DNA from 3 places in the Sphingomonas hengshuiensis genome. Region 1 is predicted to be linked to each of the others. Evidence: predicted binding sites of a transcription regulator. Region 1 holds the regulator's gene; each other region holds the start of a gene.
The links. Region 1 encodes LexA, which represses DNA repair genes until DNA is damaged. Its sites were predicted from a motif close to GTTCCNCNCTTGTTCT; they were not measured.
Positions count from the first base shown of each region.

Region 1 (10,408 bases):
AGCCGAGCGATTGATCCTTTTCTTTCAATCGGCTTTCACCGCAATTCAGCAACCGCTCATCCGGCGGGGCCTAATCGGAATGCAGGTGGCCCGGCCATTGCCGGTCCCGCGGAGACGCATCAGATGAAGAAAGCATTGCTCGCGGCGATCATCGCCGCAACGGCCCTGGTCCCGCCTGCACTGGCGCAGGATCGCGGCGAGCGTGGGCGCGGCAACCGCGCCGACTCCGGTGCGTCGAGCGGCCAGCAGTCGCGCCCCGATCGCGGCCAGTGGCGCCAGAGCGCGCCGCAGCGCGACCGCGCCCCGCAACCGCAGCGCCAGTGGAACGGTGGCGATCGCGGCCCGCAGCGCCAGCCCCAGGCCCAGCCGCAGCAACAGCCCCAGGCGGCGCCGCAACAGCGCCAGTGGAACGGTGGCGACCGCGCCGCGCGCCCGGATCGCGGTGCGCGCCCTGACCGCGGCCAGTGGAATGGCGGCGATCGTGGGCGTCCGGACGGCGGCCAGTTCAACGGCGGCAATCGCGGCCCGCGCCCCGATGGCCAGTGGAACGGCAACCGCGACGGGCGCGGCGATCGCAACCAGTGGAATGGCGGCAATCGCGGCCAATATGATCGCGGCAATCCCGGCTGGAACGGCGGGCGCGGCCAATATGACCGCAACAACCGCAGCTGGAACGATCGCAACGGCGGCCGCTGGAACAACAGCTGGCGCAACGACCGCCGCTATGACTGGCGCGGCTATCGCACCAGCAACCGCAGCCTCTATCGCCTGCCGCGCTACTATGCCCCCAATGGCTGGGGCTATGGCTATCGCCGCTTCTCGATCGGGTTCACGCTCAATTCGATCCTGTTCTCGCAGCAATATTGGATCAACGATCCCTATTATTACCGGCTTCCCGAAGTCGACGGCCCGTATCGCTGGGTGCGCTATTACAATGACGCGCTGCTCGTCGATATCTACACCGGCCAGGTGGTCGACACGATCTACGACATCTTCTGGTAAGCGCACTCGCGCTGTTGCCGGCAAGACCTGGGGGCCTGGCGGAAACGCCGGGCCCTTTTGCCGTGCCCTCTTGCAATCCGCGCGGCGCCGCGCGAATTCGCTTTCGTGAGCAATATCATCATCGGCAAGGTATCGGGCAGCGCCTCCCCCGCCCGCGCGAAGATCGGTCGCGACGTCGCCGCGCGGCTCGATGCCGACCCCGCGGTCCGCCGCGCCAAGGTCGAGACGGCGCAGATGTACACCGTCCCCGGCTTTTTCGACGATGCCGAATGCGACATGCTGATCCAGATGATCGACAGCAATTCGCGCCCGTCGACGCTGCTCGCCTCCAGCGAGGACCCCGAATACCGCACTTCCCACAGTTCGGACCTGTATCGCTGGGACGAATCGATCTGGGCGATCGACCAGCGCATCGCCGCGTTGCTCGGCATACCCGGCGACCATGGCGAGACGCTCCAGGGCCAGCGCTATGCCGTGAACCAGCAGTTCCGCGCGCATTGCGACTATTTCCACGAAACCAGCGATTACTGGCCAAAGATGCAGGAGACCGGCGGCCAGCGCACCTGGACCGCGATGGCCTATCTCAACGACGTGCCCGAAGGCGGCGCAACCTGGTTCCCCCGCGCCGGCATCCGCTTCAAGCCGAAGCGTGGGCTGCTCGTCGTGTGGAACAACATGGCGGCGGACGGCGCCCCCAATTACGATACGCTCCACGAAGGGATGCGCGTGCTGGAGGGCATGAAGTACATCGTAACAAAATGGTTCCGCGAAGAGCCATGGATCCGCGACATCATCCCCACCTACACCTCGCCGGGGATCGAGAACGCGAACTGAGGCGCCCTGCCCCGCGCACGCTCCACCTACTGAGCGCTTGCGTCGCCGCACCGAACCGGCACAAGCGCCGGCGATGACTCCGCTCCTCCCCGTCGCCGAAGCCCAGTCGCGGCTGCTCGCGCTCGCCACGCCGTTGCCGCCCGAGGCCACCCCGCTCGCCCGTGCGCTAGGCCATTGGGCGGGACAGCCGGTCACGGCCCGCCGCACCCAGCCCGACGCCGATCTCTCGGCGATGGACGGCTATGCGATCCGCTTCGCCGACCTGCCCGGCCCCTGGACCGTGATCGGCGAGAGCGCCGCGGGGCGCCCCTTCGCGGGCACCGCGAGCCCCGGCGAGGCAGTGCGCATCTTCACCGGCGCGATGCTCCCCGCCGGCACCGACACGGTGCTCGTCCAGGAGGAAGCGCAGCGCGAAGGCACCGCACTGGCGCTTGCCGGCGAGGGGCCGCAATATCTCCGCCGCAATGTCCGCGCGCGCGGGCTCGATTTCCACGAAGGCGATGTGCTCATCGCGGCAGGCGAGCGCATCACCCCCGCCCGGCTCGCACTCGCCGGGGTGGCGGGGCATGCGACGCTTCCGGTGGCGCGGCGCGTCCGCGTGGCGGTCGCCGCGACGGGGGACGAACTCGTCCCACCCGGCACGCCGCTATCCCCCGGCCAGTTGCCCGAGACCAACCGGCTGATGCTCATGGCGCAACTCGCCGATCTGCCGGTCGACCTGATCGACCTCGGCATCCTTCCCGACGACATGGCGACGCTGACCGCAGCTTTCGCAGGCGTCGATGCCGATCTGCTGGTCACCAGCGGCGGCGCGTCGGTGGGCGATCACGACCTCGTCCGCCCGGCGCTCGCGGCGGCGGGGGCGGCGCTCGATTTCTGGCGCGTCGCGCTGCGCCCCGGCAAGCCGGTGATGGCGGGCCGGATGCGCAACACCGTGGTGCTCGGGCTGCCCGGCAACCCCGTCTCGGCGTTCGTCACCGCCATGCTCTTCGTCCGCCCGCTGGTCGCGCGGATGGCCGGAGCCGGCAACCCCCTCCCCGTCCCGCGCCCGATCCTGCTCGGCGCGCCCCTCCCCGCCAACGGCCCCCGCGCCGATTATCTGCGCGGGGCCATCGTCGACGGGCGGGCCGTCGCACCGCCGCTTCAGGACAGCGCGATGCTGCGCACGCTCGCCGCCGCCGACTGCCTGATCCTCCGCGCGCCGGGCGCGCCGGCGGCAAATCCGGGCGACTCGGTGGAAATCCTCAGCATCGCTTGACAAGCGGGAGGAACATTGCATAAACGTTCCCAGTCTGTTCTAGACGGAGGAACCCCGATGCTCACGCGCAAGCAGCACGAGCTGATCTGCTTCATTTCCGATCGCCTCAATGAAACCGGCGTATCGCCCTCTTTCGAGGAAATGAAGGAAGCGCTCGACCTGAAATCCAAGTCGGGGGTCCACCGGCTGATCAGCGCGCTCGAGGAACGCGAGTTCATCCGGCGCCTGCCCAACCGCGCTCGCGCGCTCGAAGTGTTGCGTATGCCCGAACGCGGCGAAACCAGGAAGCCGGCACCGCGGAAAGAGCCTGCGCTACTATCAACTTCATCAACTTCGGCCCCGCCGCGCGCCGCGAACGACGTCGTCGAGATCCCGCTCCACGGGCGGATCGCCGCGGGTACCCCGATCGAGGCGCTCGAAGGATCGACGATGCTGCCGGTGCCCGCCGCGCTGCTGGGCGCAGGCGAGCATTATGCGCTCGAAGTCGCGGGCGATTCGATGGTCGAGGCGGGCATATTGGACGGCGATTACGCGCTGATCCGCCGCACCGAGATTGCGCGCGACGGCGAGATCGTCGTGGCGCTGATCGACGATACCGAAGCGACGCTCAAATATTTCCGCAAGGAAGGCGCGATGGTCCGGCTCGATCCGGCCAACCGCGCCTATGACGCGCAGCGCTATCGCCCCGATCAGGTGCGGGTGCAGGGCAAGCTGGCGGGGCTGCTCCGCCGCTATTGAGGCGGGGCGTCCGGGCGGCGGCGCGTCATCGCTCTGCGGGGCCGATCGTGCCGCGCCGCTCCGGGTGCAGCTTCGAACGGTGGCTGGACCGTCGGCGGGTCGATCCACGGATGGTGCCCGCCCGACCGCACCGTAACCACGCGCGGCCCGGCGAAGCTAATCGCGACCCCACCGCTATGCGCCAGCGTGACACGGTCGAGCGCCGTCCAGCGGGGGTGGCACCCCGGCGGCAAGCGGCGTTCGCTCACGACGAGGTCCGATGCGGCACAGGTCGCGATCATCGCCTTCCACGGCACCAGATAGCCGCTGCGCGTGGCGGCGACTCGCCACCGCCGCCCGCCGCGGGTCACGTCGATCAGGCACAGATCGGCGCTGCACCGCGCCTCGGGCTGGTCGGCAAGGAGCGCGAGCGCATCGTCCTCGACCCCGCCATTCTCGCCGAGCATCGCCCGCGTATAGTCCCCGGCCCGATCGCGCAGCAGAGCGAGTCCGCCATTCGCGGTACGGATCGCCAGATGCCGCCCGTCGCCGGTGACGAGCAGGTCGGGCGCCGGGGTGAGCAGCGCCCAGCCCGCCCCGATCGCCAGCGGCACCAGCCCGCCGATCCGCACCCGCGTCCGCCACAGCGCAAGCCACAGCCCACCCGCGACCATCAGCGCATAGGCCCCGCCGGGCATCGCCGGCAGCGCGGCGACCGCGCCGGGCGCCGATGCCGTGACATGCGCCAGCCCCAGCAACAGGTCGAGCGCCCGCGCCGTCAGCCACCACGCCGGCGCCCCGATCCCGACCAGGTCCAGCGCGAGCGCCAATGCCTCGAGCGGCATGATCACGAACGTCGTCAGCGGAATCGCGACGATGTTCGCCAGCGCGCCGTACAGCCCCGATTTGTGGAAATGGAACAGCGCGATGGGCATCAGCGCCGCCTCGACCGCGACGCCGGTGAGCAGGAGCGAGCAGAGCCCGCGTCCGATCCCGCGCCACCGCGCCTCGTCGCGGGCCAGGAACCATGCCCGCACCCGCGGATGCTCGTGGATCGTGACGATTGCAGTGACCGCGGCAAAGCTGAGCTGAAAGCTCGGCCCCGCCAGCGACTCGGGCCAGAGCAGCAGCACGATCGTCGCCCCGGCCGCGACCAGCCGCAGCGTGAGTGCCTCGCGCCCCAGGCTGAGCGCCAGCAGCACGAGCAGCGCGGCAACGCACGACCGGATCGTCGGCACTTCCGCACCGGTGAGCAGCGTATAGCCGATCGCCGCCAGCGCCCCGCCCCCCGCCGCAACGAGCGGAAGCCGCCAGCGCAGTGCCAGCGTCGGGCTGAGCGAGAGCAGCCGCAGCACCACCAGCATCGCCGCCGCGGTCACGGCGGTGACGTGCAGCCCGCTGACCGACAGCAAATGGCTGAGCCCGGCGCGTTGCATCGCCTCCGAATCGTCCTGGGTGATCGCGCCACGGTCGCCGGTGGCGAGCGCGCTGGCGATTCCCCCCGCGCTGCCCGCGATCCGCGACTCGATATGCGCCGACAGCCGGGCGCGCAGGTCGGCACCCGGCGCAGCGCCGGGGCGCAGCACCTGCACCGGCGCAAAGCCCTTGCCCGTCGCGCCGAGCCCGGCGAACCACGCCGCGCGCGCAAAATCATAGGCGCCGGGGACCGAGGGCGGCGCGGGCGGCATCAGCCGCGCCCTGAGGCGGACCAGCGCGCCAGTGGCGATGCCAGCCGGCGCATCGCCCTCCGCCAAATTCACCCGCAGCTTGCGCGGCAGGTCGCTTCGCCCGACCGGCGCCAGCGTCAGCCGCACCATCTCGCGCGCCGGCAGCGCCTCGACTCGCACCACGGTCCCGTCGAGCGTCACCATTGCGGGCCGCGCCAATACGGGCGCCGCCACGCGCTCCGCCCGCCACCAGATCAGCGCGCAACCCAGCGCGACCGCCAGCGCCGCCACCGCCAGCACGCGCGGTGCCCGCCCCCGCCCCGCCGTCGCCACGCCGATCAGCGCGAGCGCCGCCGCAGCCGCGATCAGCGCACTCCATCGCGCCGCATCGGGCAGCCCGAACCACGCCGCGATCCCCAGCCCCAGCATCACCGGCAGCCACAGCACAAGCTGATCGCGTTCGGCCTCCAGCCAGCATTCGACTGCGTCCGACGCCTGGCGCAATGCCGCCCCCGCCCCCATTTGAAGGGCGGACACCCCCGTGCTAGGGGCCTCGGCGGCTGAATGGGCCATCGATCTTATTGTCTGGGAGCAAGCGCGGTTGAGCGCAACATCTGATACCGGCACCGTAACGGATGTCGTCACGCGCTTCGCGCCTTCGCCTACCGGCTTCCTGCATATCGGAGGGGCACGGACGGCGCTGTTCAACCTTCTCTATGCGCGGCATCACGGGGGCAAGTTCCTGCTGCGGATCGAGGACACCGATCGCGCCCGCTCGACCGAGCCCGCCATCGCCGCGATTCTCGACGGGATGCGCTGGCTGGGGCTCGACTGGGACGGCGAAGAGGTCTTCCAGTTCGCCCGCGCCGAGCGCCATGCCGAGGTTGCGCACCAGTTGCTGGCCAAGGGCCATGCCTATAAATGCTTCGCCACCGCCGAGGAGCTGGAGGCGATGCGCGCCGAGCAGCGCGCGAACAAGCTGCCGCTGCGCTATGACGGACGCTGGCGCGACCGGCCGGAGAGCGATGCCCCGGCAGGTGCCCCCTTCGTCATCCGGCTGAAGGCGCCACGCGAAGGCGCGGTCACGATCGACGATCGCGTCCAGGGCGCAGTGACGGTCAACAACGCCGAGCTGGACGACATGGTCCTGCTCCGCTCGGACGGCACGCCCACCTATATGCTCGCGGTCGTCGTCGACGATTATGACATGGGCGTCACCCACGTCATCCGCGGCGACGATCACCTCAACAACGCCTTCCGCCAGCTCGCGCTGATCCGCGCGATGGATTGGCGCGAGCCGATCTATGCGCATATCCCGCTGATCCACGGATCGGACGGAGCGAAGCTGTCGAAGCGCCACGGCGCGCTGGGGGTCGACGCCTATCGCGACGATATGGGCATTTTGCCCGAAGCGCTGTCCAATTACCTCCTCCGACTCGGCTGGGGACATGGCGATGATGAGGTCATCAGCCGCGACCAGGCGATCGAATGGTTCGATCTGGGCGGGGTCGGCAAGTCGCCGTCGCGCTTCGACCTGAAGAAGCTCGAGAACCTCAACGGCCTCTATATCCGCGCCGCCGACGATGCCCGGCTCGCCGATCTGGTGGCGCCGCGCTTGGGCGTCGCGCTGTCCGAGTCGCAGCACGACCTTCTGCGCCGCAGCATGGCCTCGCTGAAGCCAAGGGCCGCGAATCTGGGCGAATTGGCCGATGGCGCGGGCTTCCTGTTTCGCAGCCGCCCACTGGAATTGGACGAAGGCGCGGCGGCTCTGCTAGAGGGCGAGGCGCGGACGTTTCTGGCTCAGTTGCACACCGCGCTTGACGGCGTGGAAGCCTGGGATACGGAGGCGCTCGAAGCGGCGGTTCGCGCCGTCGCGGAAGATGCGGGGGTCAAGCTCGGCGCCGCTGCGCAACCGTTGCGCGCAGCACTCGTTGGGCGGCGTACCTCGCCTGGTATCTTCGACGTCCTGGCATTGCTCGGACGCGAGGAGAGCCTGGCCCGTATCGCAGACCAGATGACCGTTCCCGCCTGACCGCGGGACTAGCAAGGACGACACTATGAGCGACACCGCGAAGCTGCAGGTTCCGGGGAAGGACGTCGAATATTCGATCCTGACGGGCAGCACCGGCCCCGATGTCGTCGATATTCGCAAGCTCTATGCCCAGACGGGCATGTTCACCTACGACCCCGGCTTCACGTCGACGGCATCGTGCGAATCGGGGCTGACGTTCATCGACGGCGATGAGGGCGTATTGCTCCATCGCGGCTATCCGATCGGCCAGCTCGCCGAAGAGTCGAGCTTCATGGAAGTCAGCTACCTCCTGCTGAACGGCGAACTGCCGAACCAGGGCGAGCTGAACAAGTTCACGCATACGATCAGCCGCCACACCATGCTCCATGAGCAGCTGGCGACCTTCTATCGCGGCTTCCGTCGCGACGCGCATCCGATGGCGATCATGTGCGGCGTGGTCGGCGCGCTGTCGGCTTTCTATCACGATTCGACCGACATCACCGATCCGACCCAGCGCATGATCGCGAGCCACCGGCTGATCGCGAAGATGCCGACGATCGCGGCGATGGCGTACAAGTACAGCGTCGGCCAGCCGTTCCTCTATCCGCAGAACGATCTGAGCTACACCGGCAATTTCCTGCGCATGACCTTCGGCGTCCCTGCCGAGCCGTATGAAGTCAATCCGGTGGTGGAGAAGGCGCTCGACCGCATCTTCATCCTCCATGCCGATCACGAGCAGAACGCCTCGACCTCGACGGTGCGGCTGGCCGGTTCGTCGGGCGCGAATCCGTTCGCGTGCATCGCGGCCGGCATCGCCTGCCTGTGGGGCCCCGCGCATGGCGGCGCCAACGAAGCCGCGCTCAACATGCTCCACGAGATCGGCCGCCCCGAGCGCATTCCCGAGTTCATCGCGCGCGCCAAGGACAAGAACGATCCGTTCCGTCTGATGGGCTTCGGCCACCGCGTGTACAAGAATTACGATCCCCGCGCGACCGTGATGCAGAAGACCGTGCGCGAAGTGTTCGCTGCGCTGAACGTCAGCAACCCGGTGTTCGAAGTCGCGCTTCAGCTCGAGGAAATGGCACTCAAGGACGATTATTTCGTCGAGAAGAAGCTGTTCCCGAACGTCGACTTCTATTCGGGCGTGATCCTGTCGGCGATCGGCTTCCCGACGACGATGTTCACCGCGCTGTTCGCGCTGGCCCGCACCGTCGGCTGGGTCGCGCAGTGGAACGAGATGATCTCGGACCCCGAGCAGAAGATCGGCCGCCCGCGCCAGCTCTACACCGGCCCGACCGAGCGCGATTACGTGCCGATCACGAGCCGCTGAACGCCCTCACCCGCGTAGAGTCCCGCCCCGTCGCCCCTTCAGGGCGGCGGGGCGGAGTTGTTTCGGGGCATTTCTCCGCGACATGTGGTACCCGGCTGTATCGATCCACGAGCGGAGCCCGCGATGCGCCAGACGATCCTGATCCTTGCCGGCCTGCTAGCGATTCCTTTCGGGGCGCTGTTCGTGCTCCAGGGGCTCGGTATGGTCCGCTGGCCGAGTTCCAGCTTCATGATCGACAGCCGGACCTGGGTGCTGCGCGGCGCGATCCTCGCCGTGCTGGGCGCGGTGCTGGTCGGCGGCGCGCGCTTGGTGCCGACCCGCGCCGAACGCAAGCGAAGCCGCCGGCGCGACTAGCCGCGCCTCCTTAACCTCAGCCGACAAGTCGGTTCAGCAAGCGCACCGACGGCCTCTGCTATTCCCGTCTCCACCATAGACGAGAGAGGGAAGCAGAGATGAAGATCGCCCAGCTTATCGCAGTCGCCGGCCTTGCCTTTGCCGGGATTGCCAGCGCCGCCACCCCCGCGGCCGCAGCGCCGACCCATGCCGGCGCCAGCACCTTGGTCGCCAGCGTGCAGAGCCACGGCTATCAGCGCGGCGACCGCTATGACCGCCAGCGCTATGACCGCCATCGCCGGGGCTGGGATCGTGGCCGCCATCATGCGGGGAACCGGCGCTACAGCCGCTCGCGCAAGGCGTGCTGGAACGAATGGCGCCGCGGCCATCGCGTGACGGTCTGCCGCCGCCGCTAGTCTGGCAACCAAGGGCGTCCGCGGTGCGGGCGCCCTTTTCGCTCACGCATCGCGCCAGGGAAGCGTGAACACGAAGCGCGCGCCCATTCCGAGCGCGCTGTCGACCGTGAGGTCGCCGCCCATCGCCCGCGCCAGCCGCCGCGCGATGTAGAGCCCCAGCCCGCTGCCGCCGGGCTCGTTCGGGTCGACACGCCCGAACTTCTCGAAGATGCGCTGCTGGTCTTCGGGCGCGATCCCCTTGCCCTGGTCGGCGACGATCACGCAGCCCATGTCGCCGTCGCGCTCCAGCCGGATCCACACCATCCCGCCCTGCGGCGAATAGCGCACGGCATTGCCGATCAGATTGACCAGCACCTGGAGCGCGCGACGGAACTCGCCCGTCACCGGCACGGTCTCGTCCATCGCCGGCTTGTCGATCCGCACTTCGCCCTGCGCCGCCCGCACCGCGAGCAGACCGCCCGCGCGGCGGGCCACATCGGCCAGGTCGATTGGCTCGGCACTCGTAGTGAAATCGTCGCGCTCGATCGCCTGCAAATCGACCAGATCGTCGACCAGCCCGAGCAGATGGCGCCCCGCATTGGCGATGTCGCCGGCATATTCGGCATAGTCCGGCTTGAGCGGCCCTTCGGTCTGCGCATTGATCGAATCGGCGTTGGCGATGATCTTGCCCAGGGGCCCACGCAGCGCGCGGTCGAGCCGCTGGCTGAACGAATTGGGAAAGCCGCCAAAGGGCGCGGCGGGTGCGGGCACCGGCGCATCGATCTTGGGCGGCGGCGGCGTGGGATCGAGCATGTGCGCCGCGCCGACGAACCCGGCGAAGCGCCCGCCCGCATCGGTACG
Region 1 is NZ_CP010836.1:1,958,062-1,968,469, forward strand. Features, by position in the region: gene TS85_RS08575 ((2Fe-2S)-binding protein) at 1-14, shown strand, start outside; gene TS85_RS08580 (RcnB family protein) at 124-1,002, shown strand; gene TS85_RS08585 (prolyl hydroxylase family protein) at 1,117-1,836, shown strand; gene TS85_RS08590 (molybdopterin molybdotransferase MoeA) at 1,910-3,094, shown strand; gene lexA (transcriptional repressor LexA) at 3,152-3,832, shown strand; gene TS85_RS08600 (ComEC/Rec2 family competence protein) at 3,826-6,000, opposite strand; gene gltX (glutamate--tRNA ligase) at 6,080-7,510, shown strand; gene TS85_RS08610 (citrate synthase) at 7,536-8,819, shown strand; gene TS85_RS08615 (hypothetical protein) at 8,943-9,173, shown strand; gene TS85_RS08620 (hypothetical protein) at 9,272-9,568, shown strand; gene TS85_RS08625 (sensor histidine kinase) at 9,611-10,408, opposite strand, start outside.

Region 2 (10,408 bases), 370 kb from region 1:
GTCGGCGACCTGCTGTTCTTCATGGGCAGCTTCTATCTCGGGCTGTTCGTGCTGTGGGCGGTGCTGCTGGGGGCGTGCTTCCTCGTGGTGGGGCCGCGGACGGGGCAGCTGATCCGCTATCTGCGCGATCCGATCCTGCTCGGCTTCTCGACCGCGTCGTCCGAAGCCGCCTATCCGCGCACGCTCGAGGCGCTCGACAAGTTCGGGGTGCCGCCGCGAATCGCGAGCTTCGTGCTGCCGCTGGGCTATTCGTTCAACCTCGACGGGTCGATGATGTACATGACCTTCGCGTCGATCTTCATCGCGCAGGCGTACGGCATCGTGCTCGACTGGGGGACGATGATCACGATGCTGCTGATGCTGATGATCACCAGCAAGGGGATTGCCGGGGTGCCGCGCGCCAGCCTGGTGGTGATCACCGGGACGCTGGCGCATTTCAACATTCCCGAGGCGGGGATCCTGCTGATCCTGTCGGTCGACCATTTCCTCGACATGGGGCGGACCGCGACCAATGTGATCGGCAATGCCGTCGCGGCGACCGTGGTCGCGCGCTGGGAGGGGCAGCTCGACACGCCCGAGGCGCCCGAGGAGACGGTGGTGCTGCCGCACGGCCCGACCACCGACGCCGACAGCTTCCAGGACTATGCCCAGCCGAAGACCTGAGCGGGTGCGGCGCCGGGGTCGCGTGGCGCGGCCCCGGCGTGCGGGTCAGGCATAGGCATAGGGACCGCCCGCGGCGAGCGCGGCCTGATAGGCCGGGCGCGCGTGGATTTTCTCGAGCCATGCCGCGATGTGCGGGCGGCCCTGCGTCGCGCCCGCGCGCGACACGGCGGCTTCGAGCGGGAAGCTCATCATCACGTCGGCGGCGGTGAAGTCGGCGCCCGCGAACCAGGGGCGCTGCGCCAGCTCGGCCTCGATATAGTCGAGATGGACGTCGATCATCGGCTGGAACTTCTTCTGCGCCACCTTGCCGAACAGCGGCACGCGCATCAGCACCAGCTTGACGAGCAGCGGCGGCATCAGCGAGCCCTCGGCATAATGGAGGAAGAAGCGATAGCGCAGCGCATCGTCGCGATGCGCGGGGGCGCCGAGCCGGCCGTCGGCGCGCTCGACCAGATATTCCACGATCGCCGCCGTCTCCGCGACGACCTGGCCATCGTCCTCGATCACCGGCGACTTGCCGAGCGGGTGGACGCGTTTCAGCTCGGGCGGGGCGAGCATCGTCTTCTTGTCGCGTTCGTAGCGCTTGACCGAATAGGCCAGCCCCAGTTCCTCGAGCAGCCACAGGATGCGTTGCGAGCGGGAATTTTCGAGATGGTGGACGATCAGCGTCATGACGGCTCCTGACTTGCCGGGAGAGCGACGGTTCGGAACTTCTCGAACCTTGCCCATAGCGGCCCTCTGCGCGCTCTATGCCCCTGGCCCGGGCGCGACAAAAGCGAAAATCCCGGCGCAGGGCAATGCGCCGGGATTTCCCGTGGGTCGTGCCCGTGACCACTGCCGATGCGCGCATGCCCATCGGAGCGGCCGATAGTTTCTTATAGATCGTCCTCGGGGTCCGGCCCCGCCATCAGCCCCTCGGCAACCTGATCGGTGCGGCTGCGGATCGCGGCTTCGAGCCGGCTGCACAGCTCCGGATTCTCGCGCAGGAAGGTCTTGGCGTTCTCGCGGCCCTGGCCGATGCGGACGCTGTCATAGCTGAACCACGCGCCCGATTTCTCGACCAGCCCGGCCTTGACGCCGATGTCGAGGATCTCGCCGATCTTGGAGATGCCCTCGCCATACATGATGTCAAAATCGACTTGCTTGAACGGCGGCGCGACCTTGTTCTTGACGACCTTTACCCGCGTGCTGTTGCCGACAATGTCCTCGCGGTCCTTGATCTGGCCCGTGCGGCGGATGTCGAGGCGGACCGAGGCGTAGAATTTGAGCGCGTTGCCGCCGGGCGTCGTCTCCGGATTGCCGTACATCACGCCGATCTTCATGCGCAGCTGGTTGATGAAGATCACCATGCAGCGCGAGCGGCTGATCGAGCCGGTGAGCTTGCGCAAGGATTGCGACATCAGCCGCGCCTGGAGGCCGACATGGGTGTCGCCCATCTCGCCCTCGATCTCCGCACGCGGCACCAAAGCCGCGACCGAATCGATCACGAGCACGTCGATCGCGTTCGAGCGGACCAGCGTATCGACGATCTCGAGCGCCTGCTCACCGGTATCGGGCTGCGACACGATCAGTTCGTCGATGTTGACGCCCAGCTTCTTGGCATAGACCGGGTCGAGCGCATGTTCGGCATCGACGAACGCCGCGGTGCCGCCGCCGCGCTGTGCCTCGGCGATCACGTGCAGCGCCAGCGTGGTCTTGCCCGAGCTTTCGGGGCCATAGACTTCGATCACGCGCCCGCGCGGCAGCCCGCCGACGCCGAGCGCGATGTCGAGCCCGAGCGAGCCCGTCGAGATCGATTCGACCTGCATCGCCGGCTTCGACCCGAGCTTCATCGCGCTGCCCTTGCCAAAGGCGCGGTCGATCTGGGCGAGCGCGGCGTCGAGCGCCTTTTGCTTGTCGGTGCTGGGAGGAGCCATTTTGTTGTCGATCACCTTGAGGGAAGCGGCCATTTATAGTCCCCGTCGCTAGAAGCTTTGCAGTGCGCGTTCAATCTAAGACGGCTTCGTATCGCGTTTGTTCTCGTGGAACAAGAGTGGAACGCAAATATTTTCACGAAATGTTCCCGGCGGCGCGACTTGCAGGCCCCGGCAGGACGTGTAGCGACGCGGCATGACCCGTATCGTCGGCCATGTCGCAGCGCTCCACCGCTTCCCCGTCAAGTCGATGGCCGGCGAGCCGCTGGCGGTCGCCGAACTCGACTGGCAGGGGATCGAGGGCGACCGCCAATATGCGTTCGTCCGCGCCGCCAACGGGACGCGCTTCCCCTGGCTGACCGCGCGCGAAGTGCCCGCGATGGTGCTCCACGCCGCGCGATTCAGCGACCCCGCGCTGCCGAAGCGCGCGACGGTGCTCGTCGAGACGCCGGACGGCGCGGTGCTGCCGCTCCACGACCCGCTGCTGCGCGCGCATCTGGAAACCGCGGCGGGCGAGCCGGTGGCGCTGATCCAGGTCGCGCGCGGGGTGTATGATGCGATGCCGGTGTCGATCCAGACGACCGCGGGCCATGCCCGCGTCGAGGCGGCGCATGGCGAGGCGCTCGATCCGCGGCGGTTTCGGACCAACGTGTTGATCGAAAGCGATTTGTCGCCGGGCGAGTGGCAGGGGCTGCGGCTGGCGTTCGGTCCGCCCGAGGACGGCGCGCTGGTGCAATGCGCCGACCCGATCGCGCGCTGCGTGCTGACGACGATTTGCCCCGATACGGGCGCCAAGGACCCGCGCGTGCTGCGCACGATCGCGCAGGGTTTTGGGAACGCTTATGGGCTGTACGCGACGCCGGCGCGGCCGGGGCTGATCCGGCTGGGGGATGTGGTGCGGGTGGTGGATTGAGGGGGGTGCGGTAGCGAAACAGAAGAGTGTGGTTCGCGCAGAGGCGCGGAGGCGCAGAGAAGAAGGGGTTTCCACGCGAAGGCGCGAAGGCGCTAAGATTTTAGACGCTTTTGGCTTCGCTTTCGTTTGGCAGCTAGCGTTGGATGGCATCAGCTTGATCCATCCCTGACCGTTCGCCCTGAGCTTGTCGAAGGGCAGTGAGACTCACTGTGCTTCGACAAGCTCAGCACGAACGGGTTTATGTATCGCCATCATGCTCTAAGCCGCCCTTATAGCGCTTCGCGGCTTCGCGCCTTCGCGTGCAAAAAACCTTCTCTGCGCCTCTGCGCGAACCTCTACCTTCTTCCTGCCAGAGAGCCCCCGACTCAGCCCGCCAGGCCGTCGAGCGCCTTTTCCACGCCGTTCATCGTGAAGGGCTTCGACAATATCGGGCGGTCGCGATATTCGGGGGCGATCATGTCGCCTGCCCCGCCCGTCGCAAGGACGAAGGGGATGCCCAGTTCGGCGAGCCGCGCCGCGATCGGCCAGCTTTGCTCGCCGCCGCGCAGATTGACGTCGAGGATCGCGGCGTCGATCCCGCCCTCCGCGATCCGCTCCAGCGCGCCCGCGACGGTATCGGCGCTGCCGGCCTGTTCGCGGTCGAGCGCGTCGAGGAAATCCTCGAGCATCATCGCGATGAGGGGCTCGTCTTCGACGATCAGTATTTTCGACGGTGCAGGCATGCGCGGTGCTGTTGCAGGAAATCGCCCCCGCGCCAAGTTATTTCGGAGCGAGAACGTCGCGCGCTGCTTCGGCAAGCTGTTGAACCGAAAAGGGTTTGGGCAGGAAGCCGACATTGTCGAGCGCGATCGAGCGGCGCAATTGCTCCTCGGCATAGCCCGACATGAACAGGATCGGCAGGTCGGGATAGCGCTTGCGCACCTGCCGCGCCATGCTGGGGCCGTCCAGCAGCGGCATCACCACGTCGGAAATCAGCAGGTCGGGGCGCTCGATCCGGTCGAGCAGCTCGAGCGCCGCCTCGCCATTCTCCGCCGTGAGGACGGTATAGCCCTGGCGCGTCAGCGCGCGCTCGGCGATCGCGCGGACCATGTCCTCGTCCTCGACGATCAGGATCGTGCCGCTGCCCCACAGGTCGGCGGGCTTTTCCTTGACGACCGGCACCTTGGCGACCTGCGCCTCGGCGGCGGCGTGGACCGGCAGATAGATGATGAACTCGGCGCCGCCGCCCGCGCCATTGCCCGCGAAGATGAACCCGCCCGATTGCTTGACGATGCCATAGACCGTCGAGAGCCCCAGCCCGGTGCCCTTGCCGACTTCCTTGGTGGTGAAGAAGGGCTCGAAAATCTTGGGCAGGATGTCGGCGGGGATGCCCGCGCCGGTATCGGCGATGCGCAGCGCGGTATAGTCGCCATGGGGCAGCACCTCCTCGTCCATCCGCCGGATTTCGGAACCCGACACCGCCATCGTCTCGATCGTCAGCGTGCCGCCGCCATTGGGATTGGCGGCGAGCATCGCGTCGCGGGCGTTGACCGCGAGATTGACCACGACCTGTTCGAGCTGGCCCGGATCGGCGCGGACCGGACCGAGATTGCGGCCATGCTTGATCTCAAGCCGGACGGTCTCGCCCAGCAGCCGCTTGAGCAGGTTCGACACTTCGGAAATGACGTCGGGGAGCTGGAGGACCTGCGGGCGCAGCGTCTGTTGCCGCGAAAAGGCGAGGAGCTGGCGCGTCAGCGAGGCGGCGCGGTTCGAATTGGCGCGGATCTGCTGGATGTCGTCATAATCGCTGTCGCCGGGCGAATGGCGCATCAGCATCAGGTCGCAATGCCCGATGATCGCGGTCAGGATGTTGTTGAAATCATGCGCGACGCCGCCCGCGAGCTGGCCCACCGCCTGCATCTTGGTCGCCTGTGCGACCTGGCGCTTGAGCTTGCCCTCCTCGCCCGAATCCTTGAGGCTGATCAGCACCGCGGCATCGCCCAGCCCGCGCGCGCCGGCGATCGTGATCGCGACGGGATCGTCGGGGGCGTCGGTGAACCGCACCGTCATCTCCGCCGATTGCGCCGCGCCGCCAGCAAAGCGCCGGATCGCATCGGCCACCGCCGCCTTGTCCTCGCGCACCACCAGATCGCCCGGATAGAGCGGCGGCGCGGCGGCATTGACGCGCGCGGCGCGGGTGAAGGCGTCGTTCATGCTGACGAACCGCCCGTCGCGATCGACCAGCGCGAGCCCCGAGGGCAGCAGCGCGATCAGCGAGCGGAGATGCGCCGCGGCACTGGCGCCGACCGCGGGGGTGACGGTGCTCGGCTGCTCCTCGTCGAGCAGCGCGACGAGCAACGGCGCCTCCTCGCCCTCCAGGAACGGAATCTGGAGGACGCGCAGCGGGGTGCCGCCCAACCCTTCGCGCTCGAACCGGACGAAGCCGCGCGTGTCGGTGATCAGGAAGCGCGCGAAATCGCGGCCCTCGGCAGGCGAATCGCCATTGCCCATCGCGCGCAGGCAGAAGACGCGGTTCGCCGCGCGGACGCGGCCATCGGGGCCGAGCAGCACCGCCATGATCCCGGCGGCGCCGAGCCGATCGCCGGTGGGGCCGAAGATCAGCGACTGGACGCGCGCGGCGAGATCGAGCGGCTGTGCGCCGACGAAGCGCCACACGAGCGATTCCTCGCCGATCCGCGTGACCTGCGCGCGGACGAGCACGCCGAATACCTGGAGCGCGTCGCACGCCCCCGCCCCATCGCGCCACGCCGCGCGCGCGGCGGCGCCGAGTGCCGCGACCGCGGCATCGCCGACGGGAAGCGTCGGCGGGGTCGGCCAGCCCGAGAACAAGGCTTCGTAGCGGGCATTGGCGCAGACCAGCCGCCCGGCGCGGTCGGTGACCGCGAGCGCATCGTCGGACGCCGCGGCAAGCGCGTGCGCGACCGACCAGTCGGTGCGCGGCTCGGCGCCGGTATCGGAGCGGAACAGCCGCCGCGCGCCGAACAGCCCGCCCGCCGCGATCAGCCCCGCGCCGGCAAAGCCGATCGCGACCGCGCGATCCCCCAGCGTCAGCAGCACCACCGCCGCCGCCGCGAACCCGGCGAGCACGGCAGCGAGCAACGGGAGCAGCGCATGCGGGGGCTGCGCAGGGGAAGAGGGCAAGCTCGCCATCGCGTACCGATGTTCGGTCGCTCCCGCCGGGTCAAGCGGTCTCTGGCGCCTGCGGGGCGGCGCGGGGTGATCGCGTTTGAATTCGCGTCGCCCTCACCCTTCAGGCGCTGCGCGCCTCCCTCCCTCTCCCAACGGGAGAGGGAGAAGTCCATCTCCCGTTGGGAGAGGGAGGGAGCGCCGAAGGCGCGGAAGGGTGAGGGTGACGACGGCCCCTTCCCCGCCGCCGGGCGTGGAGGGGGCCAAACCCACTTACCAGATGCGCACGCGCTGCTCGGGCGTCAGGAACAGCTTCGCGCCCGGCTGGGGGGCGAAGGCGCCGTACCAGGGATCGAGGTTGCGCACGACCCAGGCGCGCTGCTGTGACGGCGAATGCGGGTCGGTGAGCAGCCGCTGGCGCAAATTCGCCTCGCGATAATTGCGGCGCCACACCTGCGCCCAGCCGAGATAGAAGCGCTGATCGCCGGTGGTGCCGTCGATCTCCGGCGCGGGCTTGCCGTCGAGCGCCTTTTTATACGCGTCATAGGCCAGGGTGAGCCCGGCAAGGTCGGCGACATTCTCGCCGAGCGTCAGTTCGCCCTTCACATGCATCCCCGGCAGCGGCGCATATTGGTCATATTGGGCGACCAGCGCGTCGGTACGCGCCTTGAACGCTGCGGTGTCGGCGGGAGACCACCATTCGGTCAGCCGGCCCTCGCCATTATATTTGGCGCCCTGATCGTCGAAATGATGGCTCAGCTCGTGGCCGATGACGGCGCCGATCCCGCCATAGTTCACGGCATCGTCGGCATGCGGATCGAAGAAGGGCGGCTGGAGGATCGCGGCGGGGAACACGATCTCGACCATGCCGAAATTGGCATAGGCGTTGACCGTCATCGGGGTCATCCCCCATTCCCAGCGCTGGAGCGGCTTGCCGAGATGGCCGATATTCTCCTCATGCGCCCAGTTGTTCGCGCGCAGATTATTGCCGAAGGCGTCGCCCGCGACGATACGCAGCGCCGAATAATCCTTCCAGCGATCGGGATAGCCGATCTTTGGTGTGAAGGCGGCGAGCTTGGCGTGCGCCTTCACCTTGGTCTCGGGCGTCATCCAGTCGAGCTGGTCGATGCGGACGTCCATCGCGGCGATGACGTTCTTGACCAGCTTGTCCGCCGCCGCCTTGGTCTCGGGCGGGAAATATTTGGCGACGTAGATCTGGCTGACATCGTCGGCCAGCACGCCGGTGGTGAAGTCGACCGCGCGCTTCCACCGCGCCTCCTGCTCGGGGGTGCCCGACAGGACGGTGCCGAAGAAGGCGAAATTCTCCTTGTCGAACGCAGCGGGGAGCACGTCGGAGAAGGTGTCGAGGCTGCGGACGAGGAGCTGGTCGGTGAGCACGCCCACCGGGGCTGCGGCGACGATGCGGGCGATGCCGGTGATCGCGCTGGGCTGGCCGATGATCACGGTATCGACGGGCGCGCCGATGCCGGCGAAATAGGCGGCGAAGTCGAAGCCGGGCGCCTGCTTGGCCAGCTGCGCGACGGTCATCTTGTTATAGGTCTTGTTCGAATCGCGGTTCTGGACGTTGGTCCAGTGGACCGCGGCGATTTTCGTCTCCAGCGCGAGGATCGCCGCCGCACGGCGCGCGGCATCGGGCTCGCCCGCGAGCGTCAGCACGTTGGTCAAATGGGTGAGATAGGCCGCCTTGGCCTCGGCGAGCTTGGGGTCCTTCGACAAATAATAATCGCGGTCGGGCATGCCGAGCCCGCCCTGGCTGGCGAACAGCGCATAGATTTCGGGATCCTTGTCATCCTGTCCCACGCCCGCGCGGAACGGGGTGCCGACGCCGTTGCGGTTCGCCTGGGCATAGAGCGCGGCGAGCCCGGACTTGGCCTTCACGCCCTTGATCTGGTCCAGCCAGGGCTGGATCGGGGCGAGCCCCTTGGCATCGATCGTCGCGGTGTCGAGATAGGTCGCATAGGCGACGCCGATCTTCGAATTCGGGTCGGCCTGCGCTTCCTTGAGGATCGCCTGGGTGCGCTCCTGCGACAGGTCGGACAGCAGGTTGAACGCGCCGTAATTGGATTTGTCGGCGGGGATCGGGGTGTTCTTTGCCCAGCTGCCATTGGCGTAGGTGTAGAAGTCGTCGCCGGGGGCGACGCTCTTGTCCATGCCGGCGGCGTCGAAGCCATAGCTGCCGAAGGTCGGCTTGGGCGCGGCGGGGGTCGGGCTGTCCTCGGGCAGCGGGGTGACTTCGACCGGCGCCGGCGGCGCTTCGGCATGGGTGCAGCCGGCGAGCAGCGCGGGAGCGGCAAGGAGAGTGGTGGCGAGTAGCGCGATACGCATGGAACGGCCCTTCGAGCGAAGTGAAGGCGCCGTCTTAGTCCGCTAGCACGCCGCGTCAATCGGGGGCCGGGCCGCGCGCTCCGCCGAACGCCGCCGCCATTTGCGCGCGATCCACAGCCGCCACGCCAGCGCCGAGCCGAAATAGCCGATCAGCGTCAGTATCGCCGTGAGCGTGACCAGCCCGACGAGCAGCGCCGGGCCCACCTGATGCAGCAGCCAGTCGGCCCAGCCGGGGGTGACCGACGCCGTCGCCTGCGCCGCGCGCGGGCCGATCAAATGGCTGCCCAGCCAATAGGCCAGCCCCCAGAGCGGCGGCGTAGTCAGCGGATTGGTGAAGAAGGTCGTGGCCGCCGCGGCGGGGATGTTCGCGCGGAGCGGCAGCGCGAGTACCGCGGAGGCGGGAATCTGGCCCATCGGCACCAGGATGCCGGTGACCATGCCCAGCGCGACGCCGCGCGGCACCGAGCGCCGGGTGAAGCGCCACAGCGACGAATGCATCACGCGATGCGCAAACGGCTTCAGCCAGCGATTGCCCGCGATCGACTCGCGGCTGGGCGTCGCCTTGGCGACCATGCGGCCAAGGCGCCCCTTTGCAGGCCGATCATCCGCGATCGCGCAAGAGCCTTCCCTGTTCACGCTTCCAGTCCCGCTCCTTGATCGAATCGCGCTTGTCATGCGTCTTTTTGCCCTTTGCGAGCGCCAGCTCGACTTTCGCCCGCCCCTTTCCGTTGAAATAGACGGAAAGCGGAACGAGCGTCATGCCTTCGCGTGCAACGGCGCCGTGGAGCTTGTTTATTTCACGCTCATGAAGGAGCAATTTACGAGCGCGCTTGGGCTCGTGATTATAGCGGTTGCCGTGGCTGAATTCGGGGATGTTGGCATTGATCAGCCAGACGCCGGTATCGTTGACCTCGGCATAGCTCTCCGCGATCGACCCCTCGCCGAAGCGCAGCGACTTGACCTCGGTGCCGGTGAGCGCGAGCCCGGCTTCGAACACCTGGTCGATAAAATAATCATACCGCGCGCGCCGGTTCTCGGCGACGATCTTTACTTTGTCGAAGGTGGCGGGACGTGGGCGGGCCATGGGAGGTGGGCATGTAGGGGCGATATGCCGCGAACGCCAGTGGCTTGTGGTGCGGCGGCGACGTGGTGGTGCGGAGGCGTGGCGGGGCGACGGGCGGCAGCACGGTCGAGGTTAAGAAGCGGGGTTCTCACACAAAGCCACAAAGCCACGAAGTCGTGGTTTCGACCGCATTCCTGGTGGCTTCGTGGCTTTGTGTGAGCCGCCCTTTTTCGACCGGGTACCCGGGGCAGACGTTCTTTTTCGCGCAAAGACGCAAAGGCGCAAAGCAGAAGAAGAAGCGCTGCGCGGGCTGAGCTTCGCTTTGGGGCTGTTGCGCCTTTGCGCGCACGCGAACAGTGGAAGAAGGAGTGTTCTCACACAAAG
Region 2 is NZ_CP010836.1:1,592,436-1,602,843, reverse strand. Features, by position in the region: gene TS85_RS07095 (dicarboxylate/amino acid:cation symporter) at 1-663, shown strand, start outside; gene TS85_RS07090 (glutathione S-transferase family protein) at 709-1,335, opposite strand; gene recA (recombinase RecA) at 1,539-2,612, opposite strand; gene TS85_RS07080 (MOSC domain-containing protein) at 2,773-3,489, shown strand; gene TS85_RS07075 (response regulator) at 3,855-4,211, opposite strand; gene TS85_RS07070 (response regulator) at 4,249-6,639, opposite strand; gene TS85_RS07065 (M13 family metallopeptidase) at 6,889-8,961, opposite strand; gene TS85_RS07060 (DUF2062 domain-containing protein) at 9,004-9,534, opposite strand; gene smpB (SsrA-binding protein SmpB) at 9,563-10,045, opposite strand.
Region 2: recA (recombinase RecA) is a predicted target of LexA. The motif match lies at 2,687-2,702, and genes of this name have one in related genera.

Region 3 (10,408 bases), 2.2 Mb from region 1:
GCAACCTGATCGAGCGCCAGAACCCGGAATGGAATGACCTGGCAGTGGGGTTTGGGTTACCGCCATTGGGGTGAGGTCGGCTTTTCCCCCCACCACCGCCACCCACAACTGTCACCCCGGCCTCGTGCCGGGGCCCACCGGGCAGCCGAAGGAACGACCAAGCGGCGGCGCCCGTCGGTCACCGCCACGCATGCTTGCGGCAGGCGGTCGCGCAAAGAGCGGGGGGGATTCCGATGTGGCACCGTGGGCCCCGGCACAAGGCCGGGGTGACGATGGTGAGGCCGCCGCCACCCACAATTGTCACCCCGGCCTCGTGCCGGGGCCCACCGGGCAGCCGGGGGACGACCAAGCGGCGGCGCCCGTCGGTCATCGTCACGGATGCTTGCGGCGGGCGGTCGCGCGAAGCAGCGAGGGGGATTCCGATGTGGCACCGTGGGCCCCGGCACAAGGCCGGGGTGACGGTGGTGAGGCCGCCGCCACCCACAACTGTCACCCCGGCCTCGTGCCGGGGCCCACCGGGCAGCCAGCAAACGGCCAAGCGGCGGCGCCCGTCGGTCACCGCCACGGACGCCTGCGGCGGGCGGTCGCGCAAAGCAGCGAGGGGGATTCCGATGTGGCACCGTGGGCCCCGGCACAAGGCCGGGGTGACGGTGGTGAGGCCGCCGCCACCCACAATTGTCACCCCGGCCTTGTGCCGGGGCCCACCGGGCAGCCGAGGGAACGGCCAAGGGGCGGCGCCCGTCGGTCATCGTCACGGATGCTTGCGGCAAGCGGTTCGGGCGGAGCCGCGGAGTAATTCCCCCGCGGCACCGTGGGCCCCGGCACAAGGCCGGGGTGACGGTTGGCCCCCTCGGCCTATTCCGCCGCAACCCCCGCGCGCGAGAACATGTCCCCGCTATCGCCCGCATCCTCGTTCGCCACGGCCACGACCTTCGCCTTTTGCCGCTTGTCGAACGAATCCCACACTTCGTTCCAATTGCCCCGCGTCGCGCCCTTCGAATATTCGGTCGCGCGCTGTTCGAAGAAATTGGCGTGCTCCACGCCGTTGAGCAACGGCGCCAGCCAGGGCAGCGGGTGTTCCTCGATCAGGTAGATCGGCTTCATCCCCAATTGCCCCAGCCGCCAGTCGGCGATGTAGCGGACATATTTCTTGATCTCCTTGGGCGTCATGCCGTTCACCGGCCCCTGTTCGAACGCCAGGTCGATGAACGCATCCTCCAGCCGCACCGTCGTCTGGCACATGTCCATGATATCGCTGCGCACCGACTTGGTCAGGCAGTCGCGCTCCTTCACAAAGGTGTGGAACAGCTTGATGATGCCCTCGCAGTGCAGGCTTTCGTCGCGGATCGACCAGGTGACGATCTGGCCCATTCCCTTCATCTTGTTGAAGCGCGGGAAGTTCATCAGCATCGCGAAGCTGGCGAAGAGCTGGAGCCCCTCGGTAAAGCCGCCGAACATCGCCAGCGTCTTGGCAATGTCCTCGTCATTGTCGACGCCGAACGTGCCGAGATAGTCGTGCTTGTCCTTCATTTCGGCATATTCGAGGAACATGCCATACTCGCTCTCGGGCATCCCGATCGTGTCGAGCAGATGGCTGTACGCGGCGATATGCACCGTCTCCATGTTGGAGAAGGCGGCGAGCATCATCTTGATCTCGGTCGGCTTGAACACCCGGCCATATTGCTCGTGATAGCAATTCTGCACCTCGACATCGGCCTGGGTGAAGAAGCGGAAGATCTGGGTCAGCAGGTTACGCTCATGATCCGACAGCTTCTGCGCCCAGTCGCGGCAATCCTCGCCCAACGGCACTTCCTCGGGCATCCAGTGGATCTGCTGCTGCCGCTTCCAGAACTCATAGGCCCAGGGATATTCAAAGGGCTTGTAAGTCTTGCGGGCTTCGAGAAGGGACATGGGGGTTACTCCGAGACAGAATTACGAACGAGAGAAGTCAGAGGCAATGGCCGCCACGCCAACGGCGATCATCGCGGCTCCCGTCAGATAGCGTTGCCAGTCAATCCGAAAGATGGTGGGTTCCGGTTCCAGTAGATACGAAGCTCCGACCAATATCAGCCAGCTCATGCCGAAATTTGTGGCCGAGGACGGAATCGGCCCCAGTCCAGCCATCGGTGCGAAAACGCCAAGCACCCACCCACCGAGGAAGAGAGACCAGGGCAACAAGAGCCAAGTGGCGGGGCGTGGCCGCCATTTGCGTTCTCCGCTCGCCTGCTGAATCTCCAGATGGCTGGCGATAGCCGAATCAATGCTGCGCAGTTCCTCGAAATAGCGGTCCTGCCCGCGCGCCAGCCGCCGATCACGACGACGCTGGAGGCGCTGCAAACTCGATTCAGTTCCGAGAAAAGGATCGAGCAGCGGGTCGAGCAGCTTGAAAAGCAGGAAGAGCAGGCCAATGGCGACTGTACCGCTGACAAACGCCAGAAGTAGGAAGACAGGCGTGCTCACCACGCCCCTCCCGTCGCCAGCGTGAACACCGTCGCAAACCCGCCCAGGAACAGCCCCAGCGCGAAGAGCATCATCCCCGCGATGCGCAGCGCATACAGCGTCGCCTCCGCCTCGGGCAGCCCGAGCGCGCGCCGCGCCAGCGCCGGACGCACCAGCGTCACCAGCCCCGCCGCGCCCGCGACTCCCGCCACTCCGGCCATCAAGGCGATGCTGCGCGTCATTCGTGGTCGATCACCCGGCCCGGCCGCTCGCGCACGATCCGGTCGCGATAGACGATGCGCGTCACCCGGCCCCCGCGATTGGCGCCGACGCCGAACACGCAGATGCCGAGGAAATAGCCGAAATCATACCAGCCGCCATTGTTGGGCACCGCATAGACCGCGATGTCCGGCACGAAGAGCGAGAACACCCACGCCACCGGAAAGATGAAGCCGTGCCACAGCCCGAACAGGAACCCCGGCGCGGCGGGCTGGACGCTGGTCGACACCTGCGTCGCGCAGGCGGCGAGCAGCGCGAGCGCCGACAAGGCGAGGGCGGTACGGAACGGCTTCATGACGGTCTCCCATCCATGGGTATGATTGCGGGCAAAACGCGCGCCGCCATAGGTAAGGCGCACATTCGGGGAATGCCCGATGCCGGGCACCGTTCCGCCCTTCTATGCGTTACGCCATCCGAACCCACCAAAGGAGACACCCCATGGGCCATGAAAGCAACGTCCGCGAGCATATGGAAATCATCGGCGCCGACGGCGTCCATGTCGGTACCGTCGACAAGGTCGAGCATCACCGCATCAAGCTGACCAAGAAGGACAGCGGCGCGCAGATCGAAGGCGCCGAGGGCAGCCATGCGGGGCACCACCATTATATCCCCCTCGGCCTGGTCGCCGAAGTCGAAGGCGACAAGGTCCGGCTGAGCGCCAATGCCGACGTGGCGGTGACGTTCGAAGAGGAAGAGTCCGAGGGCTGAACCGGACGCGGAGGGCGAGGAGGGCTGCACGGCCCCCTCACCCTTCCGCGCCTTCGGCGCTCCCTCCCTCTCCCACAAGGGGAGAGGGACGCAGGTACCCAAGCACCCTCTCCCCTTGTGGGAGAGGGAAGGGGCCCGCCGCCGTAGGCAGTGGGAAGGGTGAGAGGAACGTATCACGCAACGTTCCCACGCAATGCAGGGGGCAGATGCCGGGCTATCTCAGCAACCACCCCGTCCAGATTTTCCATCACCGCATTGTTCCAAAACCGAAGCACACGATAGCCTTCTGCGTTCAAGAAGCGCGTGCGCGCTTCGTCCTGCGCAGGGCGTGCCACGTGGGTCGCCCCATCCACTTCGACGATGAGCTTTGCTCCATGCGAGCAAAAATCGGCATGATAGCAACCAAATGGCACCTGGCGCCTGAACCGTGCCGCCGGCAACGCCCGCCGCAGCGCCGCCCATAGTGCCTGCTCCGGTACGCTAGCGTCGCGACGCAGGATACGCGATCGCTGGACGGTGGCGGCGGGCAGCAACTGGCGCTTGGTCAGGCCGCACCCATTTCCCCTCACCCTTCCCACGCGCTCTGCGGGAACAGATTGCTGGGCTCGATCGCATAGCTCCGCCATCATGGCTCCTGTGCAGGCGCGGCGCTCAGGCGGCGCGACTCCGTCACCGGGAGCCCTGCCTCGGTCGGAACATAGATCAACGATGCCTTGCTCGATTCCAGAGCCTGAATTTGCAGATAGCGCAGATAGCCCTCGGGCCCGCCCAGACTATTCTGCAAAATCGCGTTTGCCTGGGCCGCGCCGCGTGCGCGAATGACTTCGGCCTCGGCTAGCTGAATCGCACTTTCCTTTTTCGCCCGTGCTTCGAGGATCGCCACCTGGCGCGACGATTGCGCTTCTGCCAGCGCGGCCTCGCCCGAAAGGCGCTGCGAATAGACCCGATATTGCGGATAGACGAACATAGCGAGGACGAGTGCGATGACGCCGACAACCGCCGCGGCGAGCGTGCATCCGATATTCTGATTCATGCTTCGACCTTCCCCGCCCAGTGGCGGGTTCGCCCGCCGGTCCTTTAGCCAAACCGACATAGAAGGCGGCTTCATGGCTCAGGCTATACGATGCCGCGCGCGCCTCACTGGCACGCCAGGCATTCGTCATAATCCTTCGACTCCACTTCGATCTGGCGCAGGTCGATCGTGTTGTCGGCTTCCACCCCGCCGGCAAAGCCCGCGCGCTGGATGCTCTTCGAGCGCAGATAATAGAGCGACTTGATCCCCAATTCCCACGCCCGGAAATGGAGCATCAGCAGGTCCCATTTCTCGACGTCCGCCGGGATGAACAGGTTGAGCGACTGTGCCTGGTCGATGAACGGCGCGCGGTCACCCGCCAGTTCAAGGATCCAGCGCTGGTCGATCTCGAAGCTGGTCTTGAAGCAATCCTTTTCCTCAGGCGTGAGGAAATCGAGATGCTGCACCGATCCGCCCTGTTCAAGGATCGTGTTCCACACCGCTTCCGAATTCTTGCTCTTGTCGATCAGCAGCTTTTCCAGATACGGATTGCGGATCGAGAAGCTGCCCGACAGCGTCTTGTGCGTGTAGACATTGGCCGGGATCGGCTCGATGCACGCGCTGGTGCCGCCGCAGATGATGCTGATCGACGCAGTCGGCGCGATCGCCATCTTGCAGCTGAAACGCTCCATCACGCCCATGTCGGCGGCATCGGGGCACGGGCCCCGCTCGACCGCAAGCGCCATCGATGCCTGGTCGACCTGCGCCTTCACATGCTTGAAGATGCGCAGGTTCCAGCTCTTCGCCATCGCGCCTTCGAACGGCAGCCCGCGCGCCTGGAGGAAGCTGTGGAAGCCCATCACCCCCAGGCCCACCGAACGCTCGCGCGCAGCGGAATAGGCGGCGTGTTCCATCCCCGGCTCGGCGCGCGCGATGAAATCGTCCAGCACATTGTCGAGGAAACGCATCACGTCCTCGACAAAGCCCTTCTCGTCCTTCCACTGGTCCCAGGTTTCGAGGTTGAGCGACGAGAGGCAGCACACCGCGGTCCGCTCATTGCCCAGATGGTCCTTGCCGGTGGGCAGTGTGATTTCGGCGCACAGGTTCGACGTCGAGACCTTGAGGCCCAAATCGCGGTGATGCTTGGGCATCGCCTTGTTCACATGATCGGCGAAGACGATGTACGGCTCGCCGGTCGCCAGCCGGGTCTCGACCAGCTTCTGGAACAGCGCGCGCGCGTCCACCTTGCCGCGCACCGACTGGTCCTTGGGGCTCTTCAGCTCCCATTCGGCACCGTCGCGCACCGCTTCCATGAACGCATCGGGGATCAGCACGCCGTGGTGCAGGTTCAGCGCCTTGCGGTTGAAATCGCCCGAGGGTTTGCGGATTTCGAGGAACTCCTCGATCTCCGGATGGCTCACGTCGAGATAGCAGGCCGCCGAGCCCCGGCGCAGCGACCCCTGCGAGATCGCCAGCGTCAGGCTGTCCATCACCCGCACGAACGGGATGATCCCGCTGGTCTTGCCGTTCAGGCCGACCGGCTCGCCAATGCCGCGGACATTGCCCCAATAGGTGCCGATGCCGCCGCCGCGCGACGCCAGCCAGACATTCTCGTTCCAGGTATCGACGATGCCGTTCAGGCTGTCGGGCACCGAATTGAGGAAGCACGAAATCGGCAGCCCGCGCCCGGTGCCGCCATTCGACAGCACGGGCGTCGCCGGCATGAACCACAGCCGCGAGATATAGTCGTACAGCCGCTGCGCATGGCCCGCATCGTCGGCATAGGCAGAGGCGACGCGGACGAACAGGTCCTGGTAATTCTCGCCGGGCAGCAGATAGCGGTCCTTCAGCGTCTCCTTGCCGAAATCGGTGAGCAGCGCGTCGCGGCTATGGTCGACCTCGACCGGATAGGGGCGCGGATTGATGGTGCGCGAATCCTGGTCCTTCTTGCCCGGCTTTGCAGCCTGGGCGACGGTTTCCGTGGCGCTTTTCAGCGCGGTTGCGGCGGCTTCGGCGACGGTATCGTTCACGCTGGTCTCGCTGTCCCTGAATTCCATGACTCTCTCGCCCTCTGACTCATACAAGCCCCATGCAAGGGGCGCTTAATTCCGACTCGGGGGCGGTTTGTGATCGTACCATCAGCACCGCATTGCGCGAGAACAAAAAGTGACCATCGCGCCGGCGCCACGCACGGGAACCTGTCGTCCGCATATGGTATCGCGGCGATGATCCTACCAGTGCTTGAGCTTGCCCCTCAATGCAACCACTACAGATTGTGCCAAACCGAGTCCGGGTTCAACCCGCTAAATGGCCCTGCCGGTCAACGGTTCGTCGCTAAAATGACTCGGTTCGCGGCACGCGCCAAACCGCCAACTGCCGCGACGCACGGACTTCCGGCACCTTCCGTAAACGCAAGAGAACGAACACCGAACTGCAAAAATTTTCCGGGGGAGGAATCATCCGCCACTATGAGTAACGCGGCGGTAACCCTGGGGCCTGCGCGGGCGGGGTGCCAATCGGCTTTTGGATCGTTACAAAAATAACCAACCACAAAATCCCGGAGAGCCCGCATGACCGACGAAACCGAAGCCGACCTGACCGGCGCCACCCCGCGCCGCCGCCCCCGGGCCAATGTCGAGAGCATCGGCGGGCGCAAGCTGCGGCCCAGCACGATGATGATGGGCCACGGCTATGATCCGGTGCTGTCCGAAGGATCGCTGAAACCGCCGATCTTCCTCACCTCGACCTTCGTCTTCCCCAATGCCGCGGCGGGCAAGCGCCATTTCGAAGGCGTCACCGGCAAGCGCCCCGGCGGCGCCGAGGGCCTCGTCTATTCGCGCTTCAACGGCCCGAACCAGGAGATATTGGAGGATCGGCTGGCGGTGTGGGAAGAGGCCGAGGACGCGCTCGCCTTTTCCAGCGGCATGTCGGCGATCGCGACGCTGTTCCTGTCGATGGTCAAGCCCGGCGACACGATCGTCCATTCGGGCCCCCTCTATGCCGCGACCGAGACGCTGGTCGCGCGCATCCTCGGCCGGTTCGGGGTCAACTGGCTCGATTTCCCGGCGGGCGCGACGCGCGCGGAAATCGACGCGGTGCTGACCAAGGCCGCCACCGGCCATGTCGCGCTGATCTATCTCGAAAGCCCCGCCAACCCGACCAACGCGCTGGTCGATGTCGAGGCGGTCGCCGCCAGCCGCGACGCGATCTTCACCGGGGAGAACAAGCCGCCGATCGCGATCGACAACACGTTCCTGGGCCCGCTCTGGGCACAGCCGCTCAAGCAGGGCGCCGATATCGTGGTGTACAGCCTCACCAAATATGCCGGCGGCCATTCCGATCTCGTCGCGGGCGGCGTGCTCGGCACCAAGGCGCATATCAACACCATCCGGCTGATGCGCAACACGATCGGCACGATCTGCGACCCCAACACCGCCTGGATGCTGCTCCGCAGCCTCGAGACGCTGGAACTGCGGATGAGCCGCGCCGGCGAGAATGCGGCGAAGGTCTGCGAATTCCTTGCTGCGCACCCAAAGGTGCAGCATGTCGGCTATCTCGGCTTCCTCGAACGCGGCGAGGATGCGCGCCAGGCCGATATCTATCGCCGCCACTGCACCGGCGCGGGATCGACTTTCTCGCTCTATCTCAAGGGCGGCGAGACAGAGGCGTTCGCCTTCCTCGACGCGCTCAGGATCGCCAAGCTCGCCGTCTCGCTGGGCGGCACCGAGACGCTGGCGTCGCACCCTGCGGGGATGACCCATCTGTCGGTGCCGGAGGCGCGCAAGCAGGCGCTGGGCATCACCGATAACCTGGTCCGCATCTCGATCGGCGTCGAGGATGCCGACGACCTGATCGCCGATTTCGAGGAGGCGCTGAAGGCGGTCTAAGCGCGTACCCGCGGTTCAGTCCAGCGTTCCCGCCGCCGCCTCGACAACCCCGGCCATGACCTGCTGGTCCTTGAGCGAGGGGTGGTAGTTGCACCCGGTCAGTTCGAGCGTGGGCACTTCCACCACGGTCGCACCGGTCGCGGCACCCACGGCGCGGGTGTCCGCGATGAAATTGGCCGCGCCCATCAGCACGAACCGCGCGCCCGGCTGGCGCACCTTCAGCGCGCGGACGAAATCGACATAGCGTGCGCGCCAGTCCGCGCGCAGCGCCGCATCGTCGGCCCAGGCCTCGCCGGCGTGCAGCGAAGTCGAGAAATCATTGGTCCCCAGGTTGATGACGATCAACTGCGGACGCCATGCCGGATCGACGGCGGCAGGCGCCGCGTCGGCGGGGATCGCGCGCGGATAGAGAAAGGGCAGGTTCTCGCCCGGCTTGCGCCCGGCATAGTTGCGCACGACACCATAGCCCGAATAGGCAATCACCCGGTAATCGGCGTCCAGCCGCTTCGCGAGCAACGGGCCGAACGCGGCCTGCGTATCGGTGGTGTCATGCACCTGCGCGCCATTGCAGGCGCGCGTGGGAGACAGGTCGCCATAGCCAACGCTGTGGCTGTCGCCGATGACTTCGATCTGCCGCGCGCGGGGCCGTACCCGGACAGGCTGGCCGGTCCGCGTGAAAAAGCCCCGAAACCGCGCCTTGCCCGACTGGCTCTCGGTCAGCTTCTCCAGCCGGACGACATGCTCGGCGGCGGGCAAATCCCGCACCGTGAACCGCACCGCGCCGCCGCGCAGCGTCGCGCGTTCGGTCCCGTCGATCAGAAGCCGGAAACTGTCATTCTCGCTTTCGACCTCGACGGTCACGTCGCTGCCGCGGAACCGCCCCTCGAAGTAAACGCCGGGCCAGCCGAACTCCAGGTCGGCGGTCACACGCCCGCCGACATATACCGGGATCGGCATGTCGTCGGGAATGGGAGGAACAAGGGCGAGCAGCGCGAAGATCAGCATGTGCCAAGCCTAGCCCGCCGCCGCCCTGTCGGCTATCCCCACAACCGCGCGCGATACGCCTCGAAGCACCGCGCCCCGCAGCGCAGCCGGATCAGCGCGCCCTCGGCCATCGCCGTCGCGCGTGCCGGGTCTTCCTCGACGGCGGGGCGGATCGCCTCGCGGTTCCAGTCCTCGCTATGCTTGACGTCGAGCACCGCGTGCAGCGTGAAGTAGCGCGCCTCCTTCGGCGTCAGCCCGACGCGCTTCAGCCCCTCGGCGACCAGCGCCGAGCGCCCCGGCGCAGTCAGTTCGATCGCGCCCAGCGCCCCCACCGAATGCCACGCATAGCGCCGGCTGGTCGCCATCGCGGTCATCGCATTGGCGAGGCACAGGCTTTCCCACACCGTGTTCTCGATCACCGGCTCGACCGCCAGCGTCTCGACCAGCCCGTCGAGCATCGGGCCGTGCATGCCCTTTTCGGTGCCATGCCCCATTTCGTCCCAGTAATTGCGCGCCAGTTCCAGCTTGGGCCGCACCGGCAGCTTGACCTGCGTCATCGCGACCAGGTCGTCGAACCCCGCCTCGCCCGCGGCCTCCTGTTCGAAGAACCATCGAAGCTCGTCCCGATCGGCATCCTCGGCGAGCCAGGGGAACAGCGGATCGCCCTGCCCCGGCCCTACAGCCTTAAGTGCCTCGAACCACTCGATAAAGCCCTCGACATCGGTCGGCACCGATGCGGCCTCGTCGATCACCTCGGCGCGCAGTTCCTCGAGGAACCCGCCTTCCAGCCGCTGCATCTTGACGTCGCGCTCGAACCGGCGCTGCCAGTCGTTGCTGGGGAATCCGGGTTCCAGCCGCTCGCGATTCCAATGCGCCAATCCGCGCTGGAAACTGTCTGTCAGAAATTGCGATTCCGCGACCTGCGCGAAATCGTGTGGGCGGCTAGCCATGTCGGTATCACTCCTGCTGGCCCCCAAAACCCTCCGAAATAAGCGATTGTTCCGACGCGCGCCCCGCCCCTAACCTGGATCAGGACGAATCCGGCATCGTGAAGCGGGCGCTTCTACTGCTGCGAAACTGCGCTAAGCTGTGGGCGATG
Region 3 is NZ_CP010836.1:4,933,448-4,943,855, reverse strand. Features, by position in the region: gene TS85_RS22645 (GIY-YIG nuclease family protein) at 1-74, shown strand, start outside; gene TS85_RS22640 (ribonucleotide-diphosphate reductase subunit beta) at 856-1,911, opposite strand; gene TS85_RS22635 (hypothetical protein) at 1,933-2,460, opposite strand; gene TS85_RS22630 (hypothetical protein) at 2,457-2,681, opposite strand; gene TS85_RS22625 (hypothetical protein) at 2,678-3,013, opposite strand; gene TS85_RS22620 (DUF2171 domain-containing protein) at 3,157-3,426, shown strand; gene TS85_RS24945 (endonuclease domain-containing protein) at 3,600-4,055, opposite strand; gene TS85_RS22615 (SPFH domain-containing protein) at 4,052-4,534, opposite strand; gene TS85_RS22610 (ribonucleoside-diphosphate reductase subunit alpha) at 4,564-6,495, opposite strand; gene TS85_RS22605 (cystathionine gamma-synthase family protein) at 7,009-8,325, shown strand; gene TS85_RS22600 (SGNH/GDSL hydrolase family protein) at 8,341-9,330, opposite strand; gene TS85_RS22595 (iron-containing redox enzyme family protein) at 9,363-10,259, opposite strand; gene TS85_RS22590 (GH92 family glycosyl hydrolase) at 10,406-10,408, shown strand, end outside.
Region 3: TS85_RS22610 (ribonucleoside-diphosphate reductase subunit alpha) is a predicted target of LexA. The motif match lies at 6,595-6,610, and genes of this name have one in related genera.